One region of the Micromonospora sp. NPDC005298 genome, then DNA from elsewhere that is predicted to be linked to it. Evidence: riboswitches for the same ligand, from Rfam matches in the RefSeq annotation. Region 1 holds a riboswitch; the other holds the start of a gene.

Region 1 (4,207 bases):
GCGGGCCATCGGCGGCACCAGGTGGTCGATGACCACGGCGTGCGCCCGGCGTTTGGCCTGGGTGCCCTCGCCGGGGTCGTTGACGATGAACGGGTAGACCAGCGGCAGATCCGCCAGGACCGCGTCGGGCCCGCAGTCGGCGGCCAGGCCCAGCCCCTTGCCGGGCAGCCATTCCAGGGTGCCGTGTTTGCCCAGGTGCACCACGGCGTCCGCGCCGAAGCCGCCGTCGGTGACCGGGGCGGCAAGCCAGCGGTACGCGGCCAGGTAGTGGTGACTCGGCGGCAGGTCCGGGTCGTGGTAGATGGCGATCGGGTTCTCACCGAAGCCGCGCGGCGGCTGGATGAGCAGCACCACGTTGCCGAAGCGCAGCCCGGCGAGGACGATGTCGCCGCCGTCGGTGTACAGCTCGCCGGGCGGCTCCCCCCAGTGTTCCCGCATCCGGTCGCGCAGTCCGGCCGGGATCTCATCGAACCACCGCCGGTACGTCTGCGCGGGTATCCGGGCCTCGACGGCGGCCAACTGCTCGGGGGTGAGCCATTCCACGTCGTGCCCGCCCGCGGCGATCAGCGCGTGGATCAGCGCGTCGCCGTCGTCGGGCAGGGGCGCGTCGCCCAGGTGGTAGCCGGCTTCGGCCAGCGCGGCGAGCAGCCGTACCGCCGAGACGGGGGTGTCCAGCCCGACGGCGTTGCCGACCCGGGAGTGCCTGGTGGGGTACGAGCTCAGCACCACGGCGATCCGCTTGTCGCCGTTGGGCACGTACCGCAGCCGGGCGTGGCGTACCGCGATCCCGGCGACCCGGGCGGCCCGCTCGGGATCGGCGGCGTAGACGGAGAGCCCGTCGGCATCGATCTGCTTGAACGAGAACGGCACGGTGACGATCCGGCCGTCGAACTCGGGGATGGCCACCTGCATGGCGGCGTCCAACGGGGACAGTCCGGCGGCGCTGTCGGCCCACTGCTCGCGGGTGCTGGTGAGGCAGAGCGCCTGGATGATCGGCACGTCCAGGGCGGCGAGGGCGCCGACGTCCCAGGCGTCCTCGGCACCGCCGCCGGAGGCCTCGGCGGCGACCGTGCCACCGGCCGCGAGGACAGTGACCAGCAGCGCGTCGCAGCGGGCGAACAGCGCGAGCGGGCCGGCGCTCGCGGTCAGCCCGCGCAGCGAGCCGCAGAAGATCGGCAGGGGGTTGCCGCCGGCCGCCCGCACCGCCTCGACCAGCACGTCGACGAATCCGGTGTTGCCGGCCAGCGCGTGTGCCCGGTAGAAGACGATCCCCACCGTGGGCCGGTACGGGTCGGCCAGGTGCGCGCCGTGCACGCCGTACGCGGGGGTGCGGGCGGGCGGGGCGAAACCCCGACCGGTGAGCAGCACCGTGTCGGACAGGAACCGGGCCAGCTGCCCGAGGTTGTCCGGCCCACCCTCGACCAGGTACGCCAGGGCGTGTGTGGCCACCCCGGACGGCACTGTGGACAGGGCCATCAGCTCCGCGTCGGGCACCGCCTCGCCGCCGAGCACGACAGTGGGCAGTCCGCTGGCGAGCACCGCGGCGAGGCCGTCGGGCCACGCCTGCCGGCCACCGAGGAGGCGTACGACGGCCAGGTCGACCCCGTCGAGCAGGGCGGGCACCTCGTCGGCCGTGAGCCGGGCCGGGTTGGCGAGGCGGTAGTCGGCGTCGCTGGCGCGGGCGGCCAGGAGGTCGGTGTCGGCGGTGGAGAGCAGCAGGGTGCGCACGGCAGGCTCCGGACAGTAACGTCGACACGCTCGCAGGAAGCGGCCTGGCGACGTGGGTGGGCGCGGGTTCGGCGGGTACCGCGATCCGGCCGGCTCACCGGCGCGGGGCCGGCGCCGACGGGCGACGCGGTACGGAACTCAGCGACGAACGGCGCGAGCGCGCGCGGGTACGTGTGCGGGTGCGGGTGCGGCGGAACGGTCGCCGCTCGGGTCACGACGGTGTGCGTCGGTGACAGAGACGTCCTGCGTCATCGGGTCCTCCTCGGGTGTCCACGCCCTGGGGTACATCCGACGGCCGAAGTATCCTGGCTTCCGGATCGACGCTCTCCCCCGGCCTTCCAACCGCAGACACACGGCCGTGACTCACGAGGGGGGATCGCTCCCCGGTGACAGTGGCGGGACCGCGTCGGATTCGCACCGACTTCCTTCACTGCCGTCAGGCCGCGAATGCTGCCACACCGCCGCGCCGCCGGTCAACGCACCCTGCAGGCCACGAGCCGTGGGTCAGTCCGACTCGCGCGGTCCTGCGGCGATGTCGTGAACGGTTCAGCACGCCGGGACGCGTGGTGCGTGACGCACGGCGCGGTGGCACCCGGCACCCGGCGCCCGGCACGGCGGCACAGCACGCGGCGCGCCGCGCGGCCCGGCGGGGCCTTCGCCGACGGCGGCCCGCTCAGCGGGCGTGGCGCTCCGGGTGTGCCCGACTCCACACCCGCATCCGCTCGGGGTAGCCGGTGCGTCCCGCCTCGTACAGCGGCACCGCGTGCTTGCGGGCGATGGCGCCCGCCGCCCGTGGCGTGCCGGTGCGGCGGCGGATCCACTCCCCGTCGTGGGCGATCGCCACCACTGTCGTGTCGGTGGCGGTGGTCTCCGGCTCCAGGTAGAACTCCACCCCCCGCCGGCTGGCGACGAACGCCTCCAGCGCGGCGAGGTCGTCGCGGGTCGCCTCCCGGTCCAGCTTCGTCGGGGTCGCCTCGGCGCCCCGTGCCCGCCGACTGAACCAGCCCATGGCCCCACCCCTCTCCTCGACGCTCCCCCCAGTGCAGCACCAGTTCCTGGCAAAGCCCTGCACGCCGGATGGGAGCAAGCTGACCCCGTACCGGATGGAACCCGCGATCCGCGTGCGGTGTCATGAGGGTGATCGAACCGGAGGTTCCCCTGGACGACCACGTGCTCGTCACCCGCGCCCGGGCCGGTGACCTGGAGGCGTACGACCTCCTGGTCGCCCGACACACCGCGTCCGCGTACCGGACGGCGGTGCTGCTCGGCGCGGGTTCGGACTCCGAGGACATCGTCCAGGAGGCGTTCGTGAAGGCGTACCGCAAACTCTCCCGCTATCGCGGCGACTCGTCCTTCCGGTCCTGGCTGCTGGCGATCGTCGCCAACGAGACGCGCAACCTGCACCGCTCACGCAGCCGCCGCGACGGCCTCGTCCTGCGGGCGGCGGCGGCCGGTCCGGCGTCGGAGGCCGTCGAGGACGGGGCGGTCGACGCGGTCCTCGCCGGGGAGCGGCGCACCGCGCTGGTACGGGCGCTGCGCCAACTGCCGGTACGCGACCGCGAGGTGATCGTCTGCCGGTTCTTCCTCGATCTCAGCGAGGAGGAGACCGTGCGGGCGTTGGGCTGGCCCCGGGGCACGGTGAAGTCGCGGACGTCACGGGCGTTGGCGAAGCTGCGGGGCCTGCTGGACCGCGAGGAGGTCCGACATGGGTGACCTCGAGAGGGAACTCCGCGACCTCTCCACCTGGCTGGAGACAACCGACCCGCCCGAGGTGACCGCACGCGTGCACGCCCGCCTCGCCGCGCCCCCGCGACGCCGGTGGCGGGCGTACGCCGCCGCGGCACTCGCCGCCCTGCTGGTGGCGGTGCTGCCGCCGACACGTACCGCCGTCGCCGACGCCGTAGGCGGCCTGCTGCGCTTCGCGGGCGTCACCATCGCCCCGTCGTCGGGTCGGCCCGCCGGCACTCCCTCGCCGTTGCCGTCGCAGCGGACGTCCGCGCTGGACGAGGCGCGACGGGCGGTGCGCTTTCCGATCCGCGTACCGGCGAAGCTGGGCCCGCCCGAGCGGGTGCTGGTCGCCGATCCGGACGCCACCGGCGCCCACCGGGTGGCGACGCTGCTCTACCGGGGCGGCGCGCTGCGCGTCGACGCCTTCGACGGCCGCCTCAACCTGTCCTTCCACAAGGAGACCGTCCGGCCGGACGCGGAATGGGTCCAGGTCGACGGGGACTTCGCCGTCTGGGTCGGCGGCCCGCACGTGCTGTCCTACGTGGACCGGTCCGGTCAGGTGCACGGGGAGACCGCCCGGCTGGCCGCCTCGACCCTGATCTGGCAGGCGGACGGCGTCAGTTACCGGCTCGAGGGGGATCTCACCAAGCTGGAGGCGATCGACATCGCCCAGTCGATGAGCTAGGAACCCGCCGACCCCGAGCGGTGTCGTGAAGGTGCGTCACACGACGCGGTTCCATCGACGTATCGG
Region 2 (4,207 bases), on a different contig from region 1:
CGACCATGATCAGGGCCGCGTCGCCGAAGGTCCCGCCGTGCCGCCACGCCTCGGCCGTGACCCCCGCGGTGACGTCCTTGTCCAGGTGGACCGGCAGGCCCAGGTGCGCCTCGGCGAGCTCGCGCAGCGGTACGTCGTGCCAGTGCCGCAGACCGTGGGCGTCCCGGACCAGGCCGTTCTCGTGATCCAGCGGGCCGATCATGCCGATACCGACCCCGGTGAGCCGACCCCGCAGCTCGTGGCCTGCGGTGATCGCGTCGACGCCGGTGCGCAGGGCGTGCAGCAGATGGTCCGGGGTGAAGTCGCGGGGGAGCGGGCTGACCGCCGAGTGGTGCACCGCGCCGGCCAGGTCGACGAGCACCAGCCGCAGTGTGCGCCGGGCGACGTGCGCGCCGACGGCGTACCGGCTGTCGGGGACCAACTCGTAGATGACGGCGGGTTTGCCGATCCCCGGACGGCGGACGCCGGCGGACCGGATCAGGCCGTCGGCGGTCAGCCGGGCGATGACCTTGGAGACCGCCTGCGGGGTCAGGCCGGTCGCGGTGACGACGGTGGACCGCTCGAACGTCGGCAGGGTACGCCCCACCGCCATCACCAGCGCCTGGTTGTAGCCGCGCAGGAACGTCACGTCGGCTGTGGTGCGCGTCATCTCGACACCCTATTACGCAACGCTGTTGCTAAATTCTTCCGGTGGATGGACTGAGCAGAAATCGACGCCTCGCGGCGGTGGCCGCCCTGGCCCTGGGCGGGGTGGCGGTCGGCCTGACCGAGTTCGTGGCGATGGGCCTGCTGCCCGACATGGCGCGAGGCCTGCTCCCGCGGGAGTACGCGCTGTCGCCGTCCGACGCGGTCGCCCGGGCCGGCTGGATGATCACCGCGTACGCGCTCGGCGTGGTCGTGGGCGCTCCGCTGATCGCCGCGCTGAGCGCACGACTGCCCCGCAAGAAGCTGGTGCTCGGGCTGCTCGTCCTGTTCGCCGTCGGCACCGTCGCGTCGGCGACCGCTCCGACGTTCGACCTGGTGCTTGTCGCGCGGTTCGTCGCCGCGCTGCCGCACGGCGCGTACTTCGGGGCGGCGGGTCTGCTCGCGGCGGCCCTGCTGGGCCCCGGCAACGAGGCCCGTGGCTTCGCCGCCGTGCTCAGCGGGCTGACCGTGAGCAACGTGGTCGGCGTACCCCTGATCACCCGGCTCGGGCAGTCGGTCGGCTGGCGTACCGCGTACCTGGTCATCGCGGGGGTCTTCCTGCTCACCCTGCTCGCGGTCCTGGCGGTCGTCCCGGAGGTCGCCGCGGCCGTGGAGAGCTCGCCGGCCGCCGAGCTGCGGGCCCTGCGGACCCGGCAGGTGTGGCTCGTCGCGGCGACCGGGGCGGTCGGGTTCGCCGGCTTCTTCGCGGTCAACACGTACATCGCTCCGGTCACCACCGACGTCGCCGGCCTCGCCGCCGCGACGGTGCCGTGGGCGCTCGTCGCGGTGGGCCTGGGCATGACCGTCGGCAACGCGCTCGGCGGCTGGCTCGCGGACCGGGACCTGCGCCGCAGCATGATCGTCGGCTTCGTCGCGATGATCGTGAGCATCACCGTCTTCGGTCTCGTCGCGGCGAACCCCGTCGGCCTGTTCGTGGGGGCGTTCCTGGTCGGCGCGACGAGCCTGTACCTCGGGCCGGTCCTTCAGGCACGCCTCATCACCGTCGCCCCGGGCGCCCAGCTCATGGGCGCCGCCATGAACCAGTCGGCGATGAACATCGCGAACAGTCTCGGCGCGGCCCTGGGCAGTGTCGCCATCGCCGCCGGCTTCGGCTACCTCGCGCCGGCCTGGGTCGGTGTGCTCCTGGCCGTGCTCGGGTTGGGCCTGGCCGGTGTCAGCTTCACCGTCGAGCGCCGCTCGCGCACCCCCGAGCCGGTCCCCGTCGCAGGCTGAACCGCCCGTGACGGCCGTCACCGACACGCCCGACACCGAGATGTGGGGTGTGACAACTCTGCTGTCCCTATATATGGTGTCGAGCGCAGCTGGTTCGGCCGCTCATCCACAGTGGTCGAGGCAAGAGGGAACCCGGTGGGAATCCGGGACTGTCCCGCAGCGGTGAGTGGGAACGACCGCCGTCATCAGCACTGGGCCGCGACGCGGCCTGGGAAGCGACGGCCAGTAGGGGACCGGCGAGACCGGTCACGCCCGCGAGTCCGAAGACCTGCCAGCGCGCCGTACGCCCGCACCCGGGCGCACGGCGGTCCGAGGCCGCGTGGGACGGCCGACGCCACCTGACCCGCGCCGTGCCGGCGTGGTGTCCGCCGGTGTCTGCCCCCTCGCGTCCGGACCAACAGGTCTCGAACTCTCCGAGGAGCGAGTGGTGACAGTCACCGAGGTAGTCCCGTCCGCCGGCGACACGGCACCGCGCCGGACGCAGATGCGGGTCCGCAAGCGCGACGGCGCCACCGAACCGGTGGACGTCAACAGGATCGTCCGGGCGGTCGAGCGCTGGTCCGACGACCTCACCGACGTCGACCCGCTGCGGGTCGCGACCCGCACGATCAGCGGCCTGTACGACGGCGCGACCACCGCCGAACTGGACCGGCTGTCCATCCAGACCGCCGCCGAGATGATCGGCGAGGAGCCGCAGTACTCGCGCCTGGCCGCCCGACTGCTGTCCGGGTACGTCGACAAGGAGGTCCGCCGGCAGGGCGTCACCTCGTTCAGCGCGGCCATCCGCACCGGTCACGCCGAAGGACTGATCGGTGACGACACCGCCGCGTTCGTGGCCGCGCACGCAGCGACGCTCGACGCCGCCGTCGACCCGGACGGCGACCGGCGGTTCGAGTACTTCGGCCTGCGCACGGTGTACGACAGGTACCTGCTGCGGCACCCCAGCACCCGGCTGGTGCTGGAGACCCCGCAGTTCTGGCTGCTGCGGGTGGCCTGCGGCCTGTCCAGCACACCCGACGAGGCCGTCGACTTCTACCGGCTGATGTCCAGCCTGGCCTACCTGCCCAGCTCGCCGACGCTGTTCAACTCCGGCACCCGGCACACCCAGATGTCCTCCTGCTACCTGGTCGACTCGCCGCGCGACGAGTTGGACTCGATCTACCAGCGGTACGCCCAGGTCGCCAACCTGTCCAAGTTCGCCGGCGGCATCGGCATCGCGTACTCCCGGGTCCGGTCCCGGGGCGCGCTGATCCGCGGCACCAACGGCCAGTCCAACGGGATCGTGCCGTGGCTGCGGACCCTCGACGCGAGCGTCGCCGCCGTCAACCAGGGCGGCCGGCGCAAGGGCGCGGCCTGCGTCTACCTGGAGCCGTGGCACCCGGACATCGAGGAGTTCCTGCACCTGCGGGACAACACCGGCGAGGACGCCCGGCGCACCCACAACCTCAACCTGGCCAACTGGATCCCGGACGAGTTCATGCGCCGGGTCGAGGCCGACGGGATGTGGTCGCTCTTCGACCCGCACGAGGTGCCGGAGCTGCCCGACCTGTGGGGCGAGCGGTTCGACGCCGCGTACCGGGCCGCCGAGGCGCAGGGCCGCTTCGTGCGGCAGGTCCCGGCGCGGGAGCTGTACGCGACGATGATGCGCACCCTCGCCCAGACCGGCAACGGGTGGATGACCTTCAAGGACGCCGCGAACCGGCTGTGCAACCAGACCGCCGACGACGGCAACGTGGTGCACCTGTCCAACCTGTGCACCGAGATCATCGAGGTGTCCAGCGACGCCGAGACCGCCGTGTGCAACCTCGGCTCGGTCAACCTCGCCGCCCACCTCGCCGACGGTGACCTGGACTGGGAACGGCTGCGCGCCACCGTACGCACCGCCGTGACGTTCCTCGACCGGGTCATCGACATCAACTACTACCCGACCCCGCAGGCGGCGGCGAGCAACCCGCGCTGGCGCCCCGTCGGGCTCGGGCTGATGGGCCTTCAGGACGTGTTCTTCGCGCTGCGGCTGCCGTTCGACTCCCCGGCCGCGCGGGAACTGTCCACCCGGATCAGCGAAGAGCTGTACCTGACCGCGCTGGAGACCTCCGCCGACCTGGCCCGCCAGTTCGGCGCGCACCCGGCGTACGCGCAGACCCGCGCCGCGCGCGGCCAGCTCCAACCCGACCTGTGGGGCGTCGAGGGTACGCAGACCGCCCGCTGGGCGGCGCTGCGCGAGCGGGTCGAGGCGTACGGGCTGCGCAACTCGCTGCTGGTGGCGGTCGCCCCGACGGCGACAATCGCG

What was found. A riboswitch is a leader RNA that binds a small molecule or an ion and turns the genes downstream of it on or off. The one in region 1 is predicted to bind cobalamin.
Region 2: it holds a riboswitch for cobalamin, as region 1 does, so the genes downstream of both, ABZS77_RS08245 (ribonucleoside-diphosphate reductase subunit alpha) here and cobN (cobaltochelatase subunit CobN) in region 1, are expected to answer to the same signal.

What each region holds. Positions count from the first base shown of each region.
Region 1 is NZ_JBEXGP010000016.1:83,058-87,264, reverse strand. It holds gene cobN (cobaltochelatase subunit CobN) at 1-1,728, opposite strand, end outside; cobalamin riboswitch at 2,027-2,156, opposite strand; gene ABZS77_RS21150 (hypothetical protein) at 2,402-2,737, opposite strand; gene ABZS77_RS21145 (RNA polymerase sigma factor) at 2,866-3,441, shown strand; gene ABZS77_RS21140 (hypothetical protein) at 3,434-4,141, shown strand.
Region 2 is NZ_JBEXGP010000002.1:752,939-757,145, reverse strand. It holds gene ABZS77_RS08255 (ROK family protein) at 1-649, opposite strand, end outside; gene ABZS77_RS08250 (MFS transporter) at 691-1,917, shown strand; cobalamin riboswitch at 1,991-2,208, shown strand; gene ABZS77_RS08245 (ribonucleoside-diphosphate reductase subunit alpha) at 2,402-4,207, shown strand, end outside.